4 regions of the Bradyrhizobium diazoefficiens genome follow, and region 1 is predicted to be linked to each of the others. Evidence: predicted binding sites of a transcription regulator. Region 1 holds the regulator's gene; each other region holds the start of a gene.
What was found. The regulator LexA, encoded in region 1, represses DNA repair genes until DNA is damaged. The targets are predictions, from matches to a motif close to TGTTCNNNNTGTGTTCNG.
Positions count from the first base shown of each region.

Region 2: the regulator LexA is predicted to act here: its motif matches at 3,347-3,364, upstream of dinB (DNA polymerase IV).
Region 3: the regulator LexA is predicted to act here: its motif matches at 2,301-2,318, upstream of JJC00_RS01145 (YifB family Mg chelatase-like AAA ATPase).
Region 4: the regulator LexA is predicted to act here: its motif matches at 2,187-2,204, upstream of JJC00_RS33990 (ribonuclease T2 family protein).

Region 1 covers NZ_CP067102.1:4,180,233-4,185,017, forward strand. Annotated here, with positions in the region: gene JJC00_RS19460 (ComEC/Rec2 family competence protein) at 1-1,428, shown strand, start outside; gene JJC00_RS19465 (hypothetical protein) at 1,439-1,873, opposite strand; gene JJC00_RS19470 (hypothetical protein) at 2,065-2,268, opposite strand; gene lexA (transcriptional repressor LexA) at 2,463-3,164, opposite strand; gene JJC00_RS19480 (molybdopterin molybdotransferase MoeA) at 3,340-4,551, opposite strand; gene JJC00_RS19485 (hypothetical protein) at 4,737-4,785, opposite strand, start outside.
Region 2 covers NZ_CP067102.1:1,224,279-1,229,063, reverse strand. Annotated here, with positions in the region: gene JJC00_RS05750 (branched-chain amino acid ABC transporter ATP-binding protein/permease) at 1-362, shown strand, start outside; gene JJC00_RS05745 (ABC transporter ATP-binding protein) at 359-1,090, shown strand; gene JJC00_RS05740 (disulfide bond formation protein B) at 1,169-1,711, opposite strand; tRNA gene JJC00_RS05735 (tRNA-Leu) at 1,869-1,953, shown strand; gene dinB (DNA polymerase IV) at 2,057-3,304, opposite strand; gene JJC00_RS05725 (S1C family serine protease) at 3,468-4,682, opposite strand.
Region 3 covers NZ_CP067102.1:263,170-267,954, reverse strand. Annotated here, with positions in the region: partial or broken gene JJC00_RS01150 (hypothetical protein) at 143-617, opposite strand; gene JJC00_RS01145 (YifB family Mg chelatase-like AAA ATPase) at 715-2,253, opposite strand; gene JJC00_RS01140 (PilZ domain-containing protein) at 2,480-2,725, shown strand; gene JJC00_RS01135 (tetratricopeptide repeat protein) at 2,870-3,652, shown strand; gene JJC00_RS01130 (AAA family ATPase) at 3,698-4,785, opposite strand, start outside.
Region 4 covers NZ_CP067102.1:7,293,702-7,298,486, reverse strand. Annotated here, with positions in the region: gene JJC00_RS34000 (cold-shock protein) at 1-168, opposite strand, end outside; gene JJC00_RS33995 (23S rRNA (adenine(2030)-N(6))-methyltransferase RlmJ) at 421-1,281, opposite strand; gene JJC00_RS33990 (ribonuclease T2 family protein) at 1,440-2,141, opposite strand; gene JJC00_RS33985 (hypothetical protein) at 2,277-2,741, opposite strand; gene JJC00_RS33980 (hypothetical protein) at 2,924-3,229, shown strand; gene JJC00_RS33975 (DUF3617 domain-containing protein) at 3,275-3,805, shown strand; gene JJC00_RS33970 (ATP-binding protein) at 3,822-4,785, opposite strand, start outside.

The DNA.
Region 1 (4,785 bases):
ACGCCCGTCAACGACGCGATGTTCATCTCCGGCCTCGGCCATGTGCTGTCGATCTCCGGCTATCACATGGCCGTCGTCGCCGGCGTCGTCTTCTTTGCGGTCCGCGCGCTGCTGGCGCTGATCCCCGGGCTCGCGGCCGGCTTCGCAATCAAGAAATGGTCGGCCGCCGCGGCGCTGGTCGCGTCCGCATTCTATTTGCTGCTCTCGGGCGCGGAGGTTGCGACCCAAAGGTCGTTCTTCATGACGGCAGTGGTGCTGATCGCTGTCATGGTCGATCGCCGCGCGATCACGTTCCGCACGCTGGCGGTGGCGGCTCTGATCGTGCTTGCGGTCGCGCCGGAGGCGCTGGTGCATCCGAGCTTCCAGATGTCCTTTGCGGCAACGCTTGGGCTTGTGGCGCTGGTGCAGATCGGCATGCCGAACCTGTTCGCATCTCCCGATCATTCGACGACTGCGCGCATCGCCCTGTGGGGCGGTCGCGAGATCGCGATGTTGTTCATGGCCTCGATGATCGCGGGGCTCGCGACCACGCCCTATGCCGCCTTCCATTTCCACCGCGTCACGCCCTACGGCGTGCTCGCCAATCTCGGCGCGATGCCGGTGGTGTCGGCGCTGGTGATGCCTGCTGGACTGCTGGGATTGCTCGCGGCCCCGTTCGGGCTCGACGGTGTGTTCTGGTGGCTGATGGGAATCGGGATCGACTGGATGGTGGCGGTGTCGCGCTGGGTCGCCGCGCTGCCCGGCGCGATCGGGCACATCGCCGCCTTCGGCACCGCGCCGCTGATCGCTGCGAGCCTCGGCCTGATCCTGATGGGCCTGCTGCGCACGCCGCTGCGCTGGTCGGGCGCCTTCGTCCTCATGGCGGCAACCGTCTGGGGTCTGTCGGTCCGGCAACCCGACATCCTTATCGCCGGTGACGGCCAGAGCGTCGCGGTGCGGGGCAGGGACGGGCAGCTGCATCTGATGAGGACCAACAAGGACAATTTCCTGATCAAGGAGTGGCTCGCGGCGGACGCCGACCCGCGCGATGCGGCCAGCGCCTCGCTCAGTAAAGGCGTGTCGTGTGACGAGTCCGGCTGCGTGACGCCACTCGCCGACGGCCGGATGATTGCGCAGGCGCTGCGCATCGACGCGCTGAACGACGATTGCAGCCGCGCGGCACTGGTGGTGACGTCAAGGCCCGCGCCGCCGGATTGCGGTGCCATGGTGGTCGATCGGCCGCGTCTCGCGCGCCAGGGCGCGCTGGCGCTGACGCAGCGTGGCGACGGTTTTGCGATTGCGGCGGTGAAGTCGAGGGGTGCAAACCGCCCCTGGTCGCCGGCGGCGGCCGGCGATGGAGATTTCGAACGGACCCTCATGCCAAGGTCGGCGGCTCCGCGCGCCAAAGACGCAACGCCGTCAGAGGCCGACCTTCAGGCCGAGGACTGAGGTCGACCTATCAGCCGATCGGCAGACGCGGGGACGTCGAGTGGCTGTCGGCGATGACATGCGGCTTGTGCTCGCGCTCGCCGAGCGGCTGCGTCACGGGCAGCTGCAGCACGGTTGCACGCTGGCCTTCCACGAGCTGCGTCACCAGCACGTATTTGCCGTCGGGGAATTCGATCGCGTCGTGATGACGATCAGGAACGTGCGGATCGACCTTGCCGAACTTGCCGACGCGCGAGTTGACGGTGCGCGTCCAGATCCAGCGATTATCGTAGCGGACGTTGTCGGCGAAGGCGAGCTCCGTTCCCGGCAGCAGGCAGACCGCAACTGACATGTCGGCTTCGGAAGCGAAGCCGCGCGTCGAGGTGCCACGGAACGTTGTCGTGACGATCGTCTCGCCAACCTCTGCGGGACGGGTCGCGACGGCATGCAGGCTATAGTCACACATCGGGTGCTCCTCAATCGGGATAGAGCACCGCGCCTCTTCTGAGGCGCAGGCCTCTATCAGAGTGGAAGCCTGTGATCATATGCGATGTTGGGGGCAAATCTGCGGCTTGGATCCGCAAGCCGCCATCACAATATCTTTTTCAAATACGTGAGGAACAAAGCCTGCTCTCATGCATTTGGAGAGCCGTTCGGTCAACGGCCTGCGGGCGCTGACCAGCCCGCATACGGCCAGGCCGGCGGGGTGGGCCGTGTGACGGCGTTGCGGGCATCGCGGAATTGTTCGTTCGTTGCCTGCGGAGCTTTGTGGGCGTGATGCGGCTTTTGTGCCGCGAAGGCTTGCGACGCTGATGCTGCGATCAGCGCCATCGTGACAGTGCTCAATACGAGCTTGCGCATGGTGGCCTCCTCGGTCTTCTTAAAGGCCTGCGAAGCGATGCGTGCTTCGTTGCGGCGTGCCGAGGATGTAGCGCTGGAGAGGGGGCCGGATAATCTGTGCAAAACCAGAAAGACTATCCAGCCGGAGCGGACAATCGTCCGCTCCAATCGTTGATGGTGGTCGTCGATTGCGACGCGCTCAGTACTTGACGCGCTCAGTACTTGCGGTACAGCCCGATCAGCTTGCCCTGGATCTTGACCCGGTTGGGCGGCAGGATGCGGACCTCATAGGCCGCATTCGCCGGCTCGAGCGCGATCGAGGCGCCACGGCGGCGGAAACGCTTCAAGGTTGCTTCCTCGTCGTCGATCAGGGCGACGACGATGTCGCCGGTGTCGGCGCTCTCGTTGCGCTGGATCAGCGCCATGTCGCCATCGAGAATGCCGGCTTCCACCATTGAGTCGCCACGCACTTCGAGCGCGTAATGCTCGCCCGAGCCGAGCATGTCGGGCGGGACGCTGATGGTGTGGCTGCGGGTCTGCAACGCCTCGATCGGCGTACCGGCCGCGATCCGGCCCATCACGGGCACCGCAACGGGACGCTCACCCTCGTCGGCGGGCGGGCTCGACGTCGTGCGTACCTTGCCGAGATTGCCTTCGATGACGCTCGGCGTGAAGCCGCGGCGGCTGCCGGCGGCGGCCTGGAGCTCAGGCAGCTTGATCACCTCGATGGCGCGGGCGCGGTTGGGCAGGCGCCGGATGAAGCCGCGCTCCTCGAGCGCAGTGATCAGGCGATGGATGCCCGATTTCGAGCGCAGATCGAGCGCGTCCTTCATCTCGTCGAAGGAGGGCGGCACGCCGCTTTCCTTCAGGCGCTCGCTGATGAACCGCAGGAGCTCGTATTGTTTGCGCGTTAACATCTCGACCAAAATCCCCCGGTTGATGTCGTTCGATTCCGAGACGTGAATTCGGCAATAAGCCGCTGCACGCTCGAAACAAATCATGAACGGACACTATATGTTCGATACATGTTCCGCAACTGCTTAATTTACCGTGAACGCGACAAAGTTCGCGGAACGGTTGCGAACGAAGCGCTCAAACGGGCAGTCGCAGCACCTCGCAGGGCGCTCCCGCTTCGGCCTTCGGTGCGAACGGTTCGCGCACGAGAAGTGCCTGTGCCGCAGCGAGATTCGCAAGCAGCGAGGAGTCCTGGCGATTGACGGGAAGGGCGATCAGCGTGCCGTCATCACGCACATCGAGGCGGGCGCGCAGATAATCCTCGCGCTGGTCATTGGCGCCGACGTCGCGGCCGAGCACGGCGCGTTCGCGGCGGTGATGAACCATCGAACGGCCCGACAACGCGCGAATCAGCGGCACCATGAACAGGAAGCCGCAAACATAGGATGACACGGGATTGCCGGGCAGGCCGATCACGCGCATCGCCCCGAGCTGCCCGTTCATCATCGGCTTGCCCGGCCGCATCGCGATCTTCCAGAACGCCATCGACGTGCCTTCGTCGCGGAGCGCCTGCTGCACCAGATCGTGGTCGCCGACCGAGGCACCGCCCGTGGTGATCAGGATGTCGGCGCCGGATTCGCGCGCGCGGCGGATGCCGGCGGTGGTGGCGGCAAGCGTGTCGGCCGCAATCCCGAGGTCGATGGTGTCAGCCCCCTCGCTGCGGGCGAGCGCATGCAAGGCGTAGCCATTGGAATAGACGATCTGGCCATGGCCGGGCGTGGCGCCCGGCATCACCAGCTCGTCGCCGGTGGCGAGAATCGCGACCTTTGGACGACGCTGGACGCTAAGGTGCGGGTGGTTCATGCCGGCGGCGAGCGCGAGGTCGCGCTCGGTGAGCCGGGCGCCCTTGTGCAGCAGCACGTCACTCTCGGAGAAATCGATGCCGGCCGGCCGAATGTGCCGCCCGGTGACGGCTGCCTCCTTGATCGCGATGCGCTCGCCATCGGCGACGGTATCCTCCTGGATCACGACTGCATCAGCGCCGTCGGGAACGACGCCACCAGTGAAGATCCGGACCGCTTCGCCGGCGCCGACAGTTCCCGCAAACGGACGGCCGGCAGCGACCTCGCCAATGACGGCGAGCTGCGTGTCAATCCTGGCCGCATCGGCCGCGCGGACGGCATAGCCATCCATCGCCGACATCGCCTGCGGCGGCTGCGTCCGCCGCGCCGCGACGTCGCGCGCAAGCACGCGATGGAAGGCCGCGTCGAGCGCGACCGATTCCTCGGGCAGCGGCTCCGCACCCGCGAGCACGGCAGCGAGCGCATCGGAAACCGGCATGAGGGCCACGGGTGAAAGCTCCTGCTTGGGCAACGCAACGATCACGTTACGGCAAGCGTTCTAGCCGAGTGCGGGCGCCGAGGCAAAATGGCCGCCGCCTTTGACGATCTCCAGCGGGAAAGCGGCTTCGGCGCGCGTGAGATCGTAGCGCTCGCGCATGGCTTCCAAGTTTCGCTGAGGCGCCGCGCCGGGTATCACGACGGCGTTATAGGATTTCCCCTTGCCGAGCTTCCGTCTTCAGCG
Region 2 (4,785 bases), 3.0 Mb from region 1:
GCCAGATCGAGCGCGTCGGCCTTGCCGACCAGATGCATCAACTGGCAGGATCGTTGTCGCTGGGACAGCAGCGCATCGTCGAGATCGCCCGTGCCCTGTGCGTCGATCCGATGCTGCTGCTGCTCGACGAGCCCGCGGCCGGCCTGCGCCACATGGAGAAGCAGCAGCTCGCGAAACTGCTGCGCGATCTGCGCGACGGCGGCATGAGCGTGCTGCTGGTCGAGCACGACATGGGCTTTGTGATGAATCTCGCCGACCGCATCGTGGTGCTGGATTTCGGTACCAAGATAGCGGAAGGCACGCCCGCCACGATCAAGACCAATCCGGAAGTGATCAAGGCCTATCTCGGAGTGGCGGCATGAGCGCGCTGTTGTCCGTCACCGATGCGCATGTCGCCTATGGCAAGGTCGAGGCCGTGCGCTCGGTTGCGCTCGAAGTCGGCGAGAATGAGATCGTCACCATCGTCGGCGCCAACGGCGCCGGCAAGACCACGCTGCTGTCGGCCATCATGGGCATCCTGCCGCTGAAGGGCCGCATCGTCTTTGCTGGCCAGGATCTGGCCCGGCTCGACATCGAGGACCGCGTCGCGATGGGGCTTGGCCTCGTGCCTGAGCACCGCGAATTGTTCGTGACCATGAATGTCGAGGACAATCTCGAGCTAGGCGCTTTCCGCATCGAGAGAAGCAAGGCAAAGGCCTCGATGGAGCAGGTCTATGCGCTGTTCCCGCGGCTGAAGGAGCGGCGCAAGCAGCTCGCCGGCACGCTCTCCGGCGGCGAGCAGCAGATGCTCGCCATGGGCCGCGCGCTGATGGGCGCCCCGAAGCTCTTGATGCTGGACGAGCCGAGCCTCGGCCTTGCGCCGATCATCGTCGCCGACATTTTCCGCATCATCACTGAGCTGCGGGCGAGCGGCGTCTCCGTGCTGCTGGTCGAGCAGAACGCGCAGGCTGCGCTGAAGATCGCCGATCAGGCCTACGTGATGGAGCTCGGCGAGTTCGTGCTCAGCGGCAAAGCCAGCGACATCGCGGCGAATGAGCGGGTGGCGGCCAGCTATCTCGGCTTCCAGCACGAAGGTGAGAGCGTGCTGTAAAGCGCGACGAATTGGATTCGAGAGGCTGTCCCTGTTTCACCTCTCCCCAACGGGCCCCAACGGGAGAGGTGAAAGGCGCTACGCGCGCTTTGCCGTCCGCACGAATCCCCAGGCCGCGATCGCGGCCATCAGCAGCGAAATCAGCACGTTGTAGCCGGCCAGCGAGAGGCCGAGGAAGCGCCACTGCACCTCGTCGCAGCGCACCACCTTGACCGTGTCGAGCCGCGACAGCAGATCGCCGGCGCTGCCGAGATTGACAACCGGACCGGTGCATTCGGTCGGTCCCTTCCAAAATCCCCATTCGACGCCCGAGTGATAGGTGCCGAGGCCGGCATTGGCGAGCGCGGCCAGCGTAAGGATCGCGAGCCCGGCCAGCAGCAGCGGCCGTGGCGCGCCGCCCCTCGCCGCCAGCGCCGTGAGCGCACCGAGCGGGATCGCGAGATAGTAGGCGTAGCGCTGCTCGAGGCAGAGCGGACAGGGCAGGATCTCCAGCACGAGTTGGAAGAACCAGGCCCCCGCAATCGTCGCCGCCGCGATCAGGGTGACGGCCAGCGAGGCGGTCAGTGCAGGCGCACTGGCGGCCGGTCGAAATGCAGGTATTGCAGCACTCTGGGTCGTCACGGCGGCCTCTCCGGATCAGGCTTGGCTTTAAGGCTCTAACCCCGGCCCAAGCCCCTGTCGAGAACGCCCGGGATCACTTTGGCGCGGGTTGACCCCGGTTTTTCCATGGCTATAGTCCGCCGGCTTCGCGAGGCTTCCTTCCTGGGACCGACCGAGGGCCCCTGTGGCGGAACTGGTAGACGCGCTCGACTCAAAATCGAGTTCCGCAAGGAGTGCTGGTTCGATTCCGGCCAGGGGCACCAAACAGGCTGTTCAAGCCCGTTCCCAAGCGTCCGTAACCATCCGCGCAGTGCTCGGAAGCCCTTGAAAAAAGGCTCTTCGGCGTACATCGGTGTTCGGTGGCGGTCACAGGTCCTTTTCGGCGAGCTCGCGAAACTCGTCGGGAACGGAACGAGAGATACCCAGCGCGACCGAGCCATATCCAATCGCATCCCACCCGAAGCGATCGCGGATCTTGTCGACGGCACGGTCAGCCGCCCATCGTGCCATGCCAATTTTGCTGCCGGGGCGGCGGCGGTCATCGTGAAGTCCGAGCGGAAGCTCAAGCTCCAGATCCCAGCGCTCTTCGAGATGCGACACGGAGATCGCCAGGAGCGAGATGATCTTCTCATGATGGTGTTCTGCAAGGACCGCCCGCACGAGATCCTCGGCAATCTCGGCGAGGATCACGGTCGCGGAAATTGGTGCGTCGAGCGTTACTGACCGAGTAGCCGAATTCAGATTGCCGAAGCGAACGCGGACCGTCACGGTTCGACCAGGCCTGGATTTGGCGCGGAGCCGAGTGCCGATTCGGTCGGCAAGGTGAAGCAGGGTTGGTCGAAAAACTTGCTCTTCGGCAGGTTTCCTGCCAATGGCCGATTGTGCTCCTGCCGATCGGGCCCGGCGGTGAGCCTTGATTGCCCGTGGATCGCGATTCCACGCCAGTGCAGCAAGCTTCTCTCCGGCCGCGGGACCGAGCAACCGCTCGAGCGACCATCCGGGTGTCTTTGCCAGCTCGCCGATCGTCAGCACGCCCATCTCGGCGAGCCGCGCCTTCGTGACCGGGCCCACTCCCCACATCAGCTCGACGGGCAAGCGGTGAAGGAATTCGAGCTCTGTGTCGGGATCGACGACCACCAGCCCGTCGGGCTTGGCCACTTGCGAGGCAATCTTTGCCAGATGCTTGGTGCGCGCCACACCGACTGAGATTGGAAGGCCAAGCTCTGCCCGTACGCGCTGGCGGATCGTTCTCGCAATCTCGGCAGGCGGACCGAACAGATGGGTGCAGCCTGCGACGTCGGCAAACGCCTCGTCGATGGAGATCCGTTCCACAAGCGGCGTGAAATCGCCGATCACCTCGATGGCGGCGTCGCCCAATCGTTGGTATTCCCTAAAATGCCCACTGACAAAAGTGATTTGCGGACAGAGCTCGCGCGCCTGCCGTCCCGGCATGCCCCCGCGCACTCCGAAGGCCCGGGCCTCGTAAGAAGCTGCAAGCACAACCCCACCGCCGACGGCGATTGGTTTGCTGCGCAACGAAGGGTCAAGCAGTTGCTCTACCGAGGCATAGAAGGCATCCAAGTCCGCGTGCAGGATGGTGGCTGTCGTTGCCATCCCGATCGTTCGCCCGTGACGTTTCGAGGACGTTCCAGCAGAAAGAACATAATGAGAACATTGGTGGCAGGTGTCAAGCCACAGAGCTCGCTCGAAGCAACGAATGGCGTTTAGTCCAAGTCCTCCGCGCCCAATGCAACTCCACGCGAAGCCGCGTCTGGCGCTATCTTGGATCGGCCGCGGGCGAGCTGGATTGGTCGGGCAGCCGGCCCAAGGTCACGCTCAAGGAGCTCTCTTTTCCTTGCCGCAGCACAGTGAACTGCGCCGAAGAGCCGGGCGCCATCACATGGATCTTCTTGGTCAATTCGTTGGCGCTCTTGATCGGCTCATTACGTAACGAGGAGATCACGTCCCCGCTTCTTAAGCCGGCCTTCGCAGCCGGACCGTTGTCCTGAACACTGACCACGATCGCGCCATGAGGGTTGTTCGCGGCAAGACTCTCGGCGATGTCAGGGGTGACCGATTGAACTTCCGCCCCGATCCACCCGCGCGTCACCGCGCCCCTGTCCTTCAGTTGCGGTATCACCGCCTTGACCGTGTCGGCGGGGATTGCGAAAGCGATGCCCGCGGAGCCTCCCCCGGGTGAAAGGATCATGCTGTTGACGCCGACGACCTCACCCTGGGTATTGAAGCTCGGACCGCCGGAAGCGCCGTTGTTGATCGGCGCGTCGATCTGGAGGAAATCCTCCGACGAACTGATCTCGAGATTGCGCTCGCGCGCTGAAACGATACCGGCCGTAACCGAGCCCCCGAGTCCGAACGAATTGCCGACGGCAAGCACCCAATCACCGACGCGCGGTGGCTGGTCGGCGAGCTTTACATAAGCGAAATCGCTGCGCCCTTCGACTTTCATCAGGGCAAGATCGCTCAGCGCATCCTTTCCGATGACCTTGGCTGAATAGGTCTTGTTGTCACTGGTGCTGATCTCGGCCGTATCGCTGTCTTCAACGACGTGGCTGTTGGTCACGGCATAACCGTCCGGCGAGATGAGGAAGCCAGACCCCATCGAGACGAGTTCGCCCCTGTCCTGTCCCTGCTCGGGAGCATGCGGAGCCGAACTTTCGTTTCTGGGGCCACGCCGTCGATTCGGGAAAGCTTGGAGCGTTGCACCGGTCTTGGCGCTGACCGCGATCACAGCCGGTGCAACTTTCTCGGCGAGATCGGCGAAACTACCGGGTCCTGCATCATGGGAGGCGTCCGCAACTTGATGCTGCCATACCGCGTGCCCGGTCTCTGCGAGAGGTTGACCATGGAAATTGACGGCATGTCCCTGCGCCAGGCTTGCGATCATAAGGATCGCAACAGCGACTGTTCCGCCGATCGCGGAGGGTCGACGCCAATCGCGAATTAAACCCGCGCGAGCTATCTCTGCTTCCATCGCTTGTTCCCATTTGACCGACGTGGACGCCACCGCATCGCACCCCCGCGCTCTCGAATGCAGCGGCAGTGCCGGATGTGCGGACTAAATCGACCCAACAAGA
Region 3 (4,785 bases), 3.9 Mb from region 1:
CCGTTGCGACGATGTCTCGCCGACCTTGCGAACAGCTTGAGGCTTTGCGGCGGCCTCCAAACAGGGTTGACGAGGTGTTAACGCCTCAGAGCATGATCCGGAAAAGTGTGGAGCGGTTTTCCAGAGAGATCATGCTCAAACTTCAAAGCGAGGCGGCCTGGAGAGGCAGCGGGGGATGGCCGCCATGTGCGCCGACGATCAGCGCCGCGGCCTCGCGCTGCGAGAACGTCTTCGAGCGCACATAGATCCGGTAATCGGCCGGGCCATCAGCGGAAAGATAGACCACCGGGCCGCCATCAACCGGCTGCGCGGCGATCGTGATGAGGCGCGTCGCCGGATTGGCCTGGCAGGACTCGGTCTCGGATCCGAGGCCGTCGTCCACGACGGCGAAGTCCGCGGCATCCGCATCGTCGGTGATCTGGACCCGCACCGTGGCCCGCGACAGATCGTCGGTGAAGGCGACATGGACGCCGGCCGTCCAGAACAGGGATGTCAGCTCGACCGAGGTGTCGCCGAGGGCGATGCAGGGATGCGAGACCGATCCGATCTCGTTGCGAGCGAACACCGCGGCCGCCAACAGGGGGAACCACTGAGGCCAGGATCTTGAAACGCAACATGACACTCTACTCGCCGGGCCCGGACTGGAACTGATGGGCCTTATGGTTTGCAGAGCGTAAAGGAAACTCGTTACCGCCGGGTTGATGCGCGGAATGATCACGCCAGCTGGCGTACATCCTCCGCGAGTGCGCGGTAGGACAGCGCTTCGGCGAGATGCAGCCGGCCGATCTTGTCGGCGCCATCGAGGTCGGCGAGCGTGCGCGCCACTCGCAGCACGCGGTGATAGCCGCGCGCCGACAGCCGCATGGTTTCGGCGGCATCGCGCAGCAGCTTTTGTCCCTGCGCGTCGGGCTTGGCGACGTCTTCGAGGACCGAGGCCGGCGCCTCGGCATTGGTGCGGACCTGCGGCAGGCCGGCATCCGCATAGCGCGCGAGCTGGATGTCCCGCGCCGCCGCCACGCGCGCGGCGACCTCAGCGGAGCCTTCGGCCGGCGGCGGCAGGATCAGATCGGCCGCGGTCACGGCCGGGACCTCGATGCGCAGATCGATGCGGTCCATCAGCGGGCCGGAGATGCGTGCCTGGTAGTCGCCGCTGCAGCGGTCGATGCGTCCGCGCTTGCAGGCATAGCCGGGCTCGAACGCGTTGCCGCAGCGGCACGGGTTCATCGCCGCGATCAGCATGAAGCGCGCGGGGTAAGTCACGCGGTGATTGGCGCGGGAGACCGAGACCTCGCCGTTCTCCAGCGGCTGGCGCAGCGAATCCAGCACGCGCGGATCGAATTCCGGCAGCTCGTCGAGGAACAGCACGCCCTGATGTGCGAGCGAGATCTCGCCGGGCTTTGCCCGCGCGCCGCCGCCGGTGAGTGCGGCCATGCTGGCGGAATGATGCGGTGAGCGGAACGGCCGCTGCGATGTCAGCGCGCCACCCTCGATCTCGCCGGCGACGGAGGCGATCATCGAGACCTCGAGCAATTCGCCAGGCGACAGCGGCGGCAGGATCGAAGGCAGGCGCGCCGCCAGCATCGATTTGCCGGCACCGGGCGCGCCGATCATCAGGAGGTGATGCCCACCCGCGGCTGCGATCTCCAGCGCGCGCTTGGCGCTCTCCTGGCCTTTGATGTCGCGCAAATCGAGCGGCGAGGCGGCGGCTTCGTGGACTTTCGGCACGGGCCGCGACAACACCTGCGTGCCCTTGAAATGATTGGCGATCTGAATCAGCGAGTGTGCGGCGACGATCTGGATATCCGGGCTCGCCCATGCGGCTTCCGAGCCGCAGGCCGCCGGACAGATCAGACCTTCCTCGCGCACATTGGCGCCGATCGCGGCGGGCAAAACGCCGGCCACCGGCGCGATCGAGCCGTCGAGGCCAAGCTCGCCGAGCACGGTAAAGCCGGTCAGCGCATCCGGCGGGATTGCGCCGATCGCCGCCATTAGCCCGAGGGCGATCGGCAGGTCGTAATGGCTGCCTTCCTTGGGCAGGTCGGCCGGCGCGAGATTGACGATGATCCGTCGCGCCGGCAGCGCCAGGCCCGAGGCGATCAGCGCCGAGCGGACCCGCTCGCGCGCCTCCGACACGGCCTTGTCGGGAAGGCCGACGATGGCGAACGCCGGCAGGCCCGGCGCGACCTGCACCTGCACGTCGACCGCGCGGGCCTCGATCCCTTCAAAGGCGACTGTCGAAACCCGCTGGACCATGCTGCCCCCTCGCACAATCGAGGGTAGCAGAGGTCGATGGCCCTGACAAGAACAATGCAAGAACAAAGGCGAGGCGCCGCAATCCCTACCGACCGGTAAACGGGACGAAGACACTAAGCTTCGACTACGCCTCGAATGCGAGCGGCTACGCTCAGCACATTCCAACGAATGTCCGCTACTCCTAGGGCTGCGGGATGGGCCGTGGTCTAACGGGTGAACAATTCAAATGCTTGCAAATCGCCGCAGAAGCGAACGTCGGGTATGTACCCGGCTTGCCAAGATTCATTTTGGCGCGGGCTCGCTGCCACGGGACTGCACGATCACCGATATCTCGGATGGCGGCGTGAAGGTCGTGGCGGAGTTTCTGGAAGTGCCGCCGCAATTCACCATCATCTTCGCGCCTGATTATTCCCGCCAATGCCGCCTGCGCTGGCGCATCGGCTGCGAATTTGGTGCTGAATTCACGGACTAGACGCGCATGATCCGGAAAAGTGTGAAGCGGTTTTCCGAAAAGATCATGCGCAAACATTAAAGTCACACAGGCGCGTTTCCTTAACGGGAATTTAGCGTTAATCGGCAAAGCATCTCTGATCAGTCCGCCGGCGGTGATCAGAGTATGTCCAAGCGTTCGTCCCTCGTCTCTCCCCCGGCGAGATTGCTGTTGCCTGCACTCCTGGTGCTCGTCCTCGGCGGTTGCCAGACCACGAGCCTGGAGGATGTGACCGGCGCGCTCGGCGTCGGCGGGAAATCGGAACCTGCCGCTACGGCGGACGCCAAGCCCGACATGGACGGCTTGCGCGAGCGCTATCGCGCCAGGCCCAGCGATCCCAACATCGCCCTCGCCTACGGCAAGGCGCTGCGCGAGACCGGCCAGCGTGCCCAGGCCGTCGCGGTGATGGAGCAGGCCGTGCTCGCCCATCCCAGCAACAAGGCGCTGCTTGCCGGCTACGGCCGCGCGCTCGCCGACAACGGCAATTTCCAACAGGCCTTCGACGTGCTCAGCCGCGCGCATACGCCCGAGGATCCCGATTGGCACATCCTGTCGGCGCAGGGCGCCGCGCTCGATCAGCTCGGCCGCAACGAGGAAGCGCAGCAATATTATGCCTCGGCGCTGAAGATCGTGCCGGACGAGCCGCAGGTCTTGTCCAATCTCGGCCTGTCCTACATGCTCCAGAACAATCTGCCGCGGGCCGAGGACACCATGCGCCGCGCCTATCAGCGCAACCCGGCCGATTCCCGCGTGCGAGCCAATCTCGCGCTGGTGCTGGGGCTGGAAGGCAAGCAGGCCGAGGCCGAGACCATCGTGAAGGCCGATCTGCCGCCGGATCAGGCTGCGGCAAAGGTCACGGCGCTGCGCCAGCTGCTGTCGAAGAAGCAGCAGCAGCGGGCGGAGAAGTAATCCGCCGCCGCTGAGAGTCTTGCTCGCTCGACAACGCGCTCGCGCTTACGACGCCTTGCGATGCGGCGCCGATCCGCGTCCCGTCTTGCCCTTCAGCTTCTTCAGCAGCGGTCCGAGCAGCGAACGCTTCGGCTTCTTCACCTCGCCGCGCCCGGCGAGGCGGTTGGCCATGTTCTGGAACAGCTCGGTGGTGCGGTGGCTCTTGGAGACCTCCGCGATCATCTGGCCGTTATTGGCGGCGGTCGAGAACAGCTTTGAATCGAACGGGATCACCGCGAGCGGCTGGCTCTCCATCGTCTTGGCGAACGATTTGACGTCGATCTCGGCGCGCTTGTGCATGCCGACCTGGTTGATGCAGTAGAGCGGCGGCCGGTCGTTCGGCCGCGCCGCCTTGAGCACGCTCAGCATGTTCTTGGTGTTGCGCAAGTTCGCGAGATCCGGCTCGGCCACGATGACGATGTCGTCGGCATTGACCAGCGCGCGCTTGGTCCAGGCCGACCATTGATGCGGCACGTCGAGCACGATGCAGGGCGTGGTCATGCGCAGCGTATCGAAGATCGCGTCGAACGCCTCGGCGCCGAAATCATAGACGCGATCAAGGGTGGCCGGTGCAGCGAGGAGGCTGAGGCGCTCGGTGCATTTGGCGAGCAGGCGCTCCATCAGCGCCGTGTCCGGCCGGTCCTGCGACAGCACCGCGTTGGCAATGCCCTGCGGCGGATCCTGGTTGTAGTCGAGGCCGGCGGTGCCGAAGGCGAGGTCGAGATCGATCACCACGGAATCGAGCGCGAGGTCGCGCGCGATGGTCCAGGCCACGTTGTGCGCGACGGTGGAGGCGCCGACGCCGCCCTTGGCACCGACGACGGCGATGACGCGGCCGGTGATGATGGCCTCTGAGGCCGAGAACAGGCTGCAGATCGAGCGCACGACGTCGAGGGTTTCGACCGGCCCGACCACGTAGTCGTTGACGCCGCGACGCACCAGCTCGCGATAGGGCGCGGTGTCGTTGGGGTTGCCGATCACGACCACGCGGGTGCCGGGGTCGCAGACGCCGGCGAGGTCGTCGAGACCCTCGAGGATGTCGCGCGTGCCGTCGGATTCGATCACAATCACATTCGGCGTCGGCATCGTGTCAT
Region 4 (4,785 bases), 3.1 Mb from region 1:
GTCCGGTTCGACTTCGAACGTGATACGCTGTCCTTCGGCAAGGTCCTTCAGTCCCGCGCGCTCAACAGCGGTGATGTGAACGAAGACATCGCGACCGCCGTCATCCGGCTTGATAAAGCCGTAGCCGCGCTCGCCGTTGAAGAACTTAACCGTTCCCGTATTGGCCATCGGGAAACTCCCCCTCATTGCTCCTCCGTCGCAACGCAGACGCGCGTCGCGACATGACCGGGCATCACGAAGCCCGGGAGAGCTGGCCATCCTTGGGCAGACCCTTCGGTCCGACTGGATCTTTCTTAGGCCTTCACTCCGCCGCAACCATTCGCGGAAGCGGAACGTAAAGCCAGTCACACAAACAGCATAATACGGTTCTCTGCAGATTGACTACCGTTACTGCATATTTTTCCCAAGAATGCCGGGATGTTACGGCTTCGGCACCTCTAATCGGAATCTGGCAGCGCCGCCTTGTCCGAGCGGCATTTCCAGCTCGGGCAATATCGTCTTGAGCTCGCCTTGGAGTGTGTAAGGCGGGTTCACGATCAGGAGCCCGGTGGAGGTGAGGGCTGCGCCGTCGAGCTGCGGTGCAACGCTGAATTCAAGACGCAGACACTTTCCCGGCGTCTTTGCTGCGGCTGCGGTCCGCGCCACCAGTTGCGCCAGCGTGTCGGTGGCGCGTCGGCTCTTGGCGGGGTACCAGATTACATAGATACCGGTCGGCCATTTCGCGTAGGCGGTGGAGAAGGCCTCGCCGAGCTTTTCGAACTCGTCCTTTGCCTCGAAGGGCGGGTCAATCAGTACCAGCCCGCGCCGCTCCTTCGGCGGCACGAACGCCGGCAGCGCCATCCAGCCGTCGAGATCGACCACGCGGGCCTGTTCGTCGCGCCGCAACACGTCGATCAACGCCTTGCGCGCCTTCGGCTCGAGCTCGCAAGCCACGAGCCGGTCCTGCGGCCGCATCAGCCCGCGCGCGATCAAGGGCGAGCCGGGATAGGCTTTGAGCTCGCCCTTTGGGTTGAAGGCGCGAACGATGTCGAGATAGGGCTTGGTCAGTGCGACTGTCTCATTCGTGAAGCGCGCCTGCATGAGCCGCGCGATCCCTGTCAGCCACTCGCCGCTGCGGCGCGCCTCGTCGCTGTCGAGATCATAGAGGCCGGCACCGGCGTGGGTGTCGATGACGCGGAAGGCGGCCGGCTTGTCCTGCAAATAGGTCAGGATGCGTGCCAGCACGATGTGCTTGATGACATCGGCGAAGTTGCCGGCGTGAAAGGCGTGGCGGTAGTTCATGGCGGAGAGTTACGACATCGCGCGATGAAAGTAACTGCTGTCATTCCGGGGCGGTGCGTTAGCACCGAGCTATGGTGCGCAATTGCGCACCTTAGAATCTCGAGATTCCGTGTTCGACGCGTCGCATGCCCCGAAATGACGATGAGAGGTCCCGCTCTCTAACCACCCCTGACCGGCGGCATCGTCACCTGGTCGCGGCGGCAGGCGCGGCGGTCGAGTTCTTCGCAGGGGCGGAACTGCAAATCCTTGCTCAGGCAGATGCGGATCTCGGACAGCCGGGTCCGGTTGCAGGTGACCGAGACAGCGGCGCTGCTCAGGCCCGGATTGGCCTTGATGAAGGCTTCTTCGACGTCGGCCGGAGCGACGGTCTTGGCCTCCGACAAATCGAGATATTCGGCCGGGATCTTGATCGCGGCGCGCGCCTTGCGGATCGTCTCGAAATAATTGCGGCCATCGAGCCCGGAGCAGGTGCCGTGCTTGTCCCACTCGTTGAAGATCAGCCCCGGCGCCGGCATCAGATCGAGCATCGCGGAGACGATGTTGCGGTTCAGCCGCGGCGACGGCCGCTGGCAGTATTCCGGAAAGCCGTTCTCATATTGCGGCCACAGCCCGTGCACCACGAAGGAATAGGGTCGTCCCTCGCACTGGATATTCGAGCGCCCGCCACCGCGACCGCGCTCGGCCGCCTCCTCGCAGAAGGACGGCGACCACGACAGCGACAGCACATAGAAGTCGAATTCGCCGGGTGCGTTCTGCCGCTTGTCCTGGGCCTTCGCGCCGCCGGCCCACGAGATCAGCCCGGCGGCAAGGGTCAGCGAGATCACGAGACGGGAGAACGAATGCAATCTAAAGTGAAACATGGCAACGCCCCTCAACTAGACTGTGCAATCAGCCTAGCAGGCAATAAGAACATTTCAAGAACAAATTTCAGGCGACCGACGATTGGCCGCGTGGCCGGTCCGAATCAGGACCTTGTCGAATCAAGGCTTGTCGAATCAAGGCTTGGCGGCGCGACAGGACGGATTGTAGGCCCAGTTGCGGTCGAGCCCGACCACGCACCATTCGACGCCCTGGCCGTAACCGGCAAAGCCGCCATCCTCGACGATCGAGAAGTGCACCCTGCGCATCTTGCCGTCATTGAGCATGGCCTCGCCGGTGCAGTAGCGGCGCGGAATGTTGTCGGACGCCCAGGGCCGGAATGCGGTCTCGTGAACGGCCGAGAAGCCCTCGATCTTCAACGGCGAATTCCAGAACGAGCTTTCCTTCTCCCAGAACTGGGTCGCGATCGTCGGCAGCGCCTTCTCGCAATCGGCGACATTGCCATCGTAGCGCGGGCCGCTGAGCCAGAAGTTCAGCTCCAGCGGGTTGGCAGCCCTGGCCTCACCGGGCGACAGCGCTCCGAACATCAGGCCGAGAACGGCGGCAAAGCGAAGCGATTTCGGGGAGGTCGAGGCGCGCATGGGCAATCCAGACAGCATGATCTGCGGAGATTGGACGGTGCCGCGAAGGGCGGGGGAGGTCAAGTGCAGCGCGGCAACACTTGGCCAGGAGTTGATCACAACCTCGCAGTCAACCGGCCTTCCGTTCTTTCCACGGCCGCCGCGGCACCGTAAACTGCCGCCAACCAATCGGAGTGACGGGAATGCGAATCATTGCGGCCGCGGGCCTTCTTGCCAGCCTGGTTGTCTCGGGGATGATGGCGAGCCAGTCGGCACGCGCCGACATCCTTCCGGTGCCGCCTTTCAAGGGCAACGACACCGGCGGCATCATCGCCTATTCCATGGCAACGCAGACCGATGCGCGCCAGGTCGCGGTCGATCACTGCGCGCGCTACGGCAAGGTGGTCAAATTCCTCGCTGTGCAGGCCTATGAGGGCGGCTACATCTCGTTCTCGTGCCGCTGGGTGCCCTATGGCGCGGCCGAGCGGCCGATCCGCACGCTCTACTGAGGCGTTTTTCGGAAAGCCAGGATCTCTCGGCCGGGAGTCTCTCGCATGACGCGCAAGCTTGCTTTGCTCGGATCAGCCGTTTGCTTCGTGTTGTCGGCAGGGAGCGCCGTCGCTGACGATCTGCCGGTGCGCAAGGCCGGTTTGTGGGAATTGAAGATGGTCAGGACCGGCTCGGCGATGCCGGAAATGACCATGCAGCATTGCACCGACGAGGCCGTCGACAAGGAGATGAACAACAACATCTCGCCGATGGCCAAGCAGGTCTGCTCCAAGCAGGACATCAAGAAGACGGCGACCGGCTATGTCAGCGATTCCGAGTGCAGCGTCGCCGGCATGTCCACGACCTCGCATGCCGAGATATCAGGCGATTTCAATTCGGCCTACACGGTGAAGACCTCGTCGCATGCGCAAGGCGGCGCGGTCGGTGCCGCGGGGCGCGACACCACCATGACGCTCGAAGCGAAATGGCTCGGAGCCTGCAAGCCGGACCAGAAGCCCGGCGACATCGTGATGCCCGGCGGCTTCAAGATGAACGTCCGCGACGTCGACAAGCTGAAGGCGCTGCTGCCGAAGTAGGTGAGGGCTATTGCAGCTACACCGGTATCCGCACGCTCGCCCTTAATCCGCCCATCGGGCTGTCGCCGAGCGTGATGTCGCCGCCATGCGAGCGGGCGATGTCGCGGGCGATCGCGAGGCCTAGGCCCGTGCCGCCTTCGTCCTGGTTGCGGGCGTTGTCCAGCCGCAGGAACGGCTTGAACACTTCCTCGCGCAAATGCGCGGGGATGCCGGGACCGTCGTCGTCGACCGTGATGGTGAGATAGCGGTGATCGCGCTGGCCGGAAATGGCGATGGCCCTGCCGTAGCGCGCGGCATTGGTGACGAGGTTGGCGAGGCAGCGCTTGAACGAGGCCGGCTTCACCGTGACCACGGGCAGGCCGCTGAACGTCACCGTCGCGGTGTGGCCGTGGCGTTCGGCATCGCTGCGCAACTCCTCGAGCGCCTGCGCCATGTCGGTCGGCTGCGACTGCTCGCCGGAATCGCCACGGGCGAACGCAAGGTAATCCTCCAGCATCATCGACATCTCGTCGACGTCCTTGCGCATGCCCTCGAGCTCGGGATTGTCGCCGATCAGCGCCAGCTCGAGCTTGAAGCGGGTGAGGATCGTGCGCAAATCGTGGCTGACGCCGGCGAGCATCGCGGTGCGCTGCTCCATCGCGCGCTCGATGCGCGACTTCATCTCGAGGAAGGCGCCCGCGGCGCGCCGCACCTCGCGCGCGCCGCGGGGCCTGAAGTTCGGCGCCTCGCGGCCCTTGCCGAAACTCTCGGCGGCGTCCGCAAGCCGCAGGATCGGCTTGATCTGGTTGCGCAGGAACAGGACCGACACGATCAGGAGGATTGACGATGTCCCGACCATCCAGAACAGGAAGATTTCCGAGTTCGAGGCGTAGGCGGCGCTGCGCTGTGCGAACACGCGCATCACGGCATCGTCGAGCTGGATGCGGATCTCGACAAGGTTGGAACGGCCGACCGTGTCGATCCAGAACGAACGCCCGATC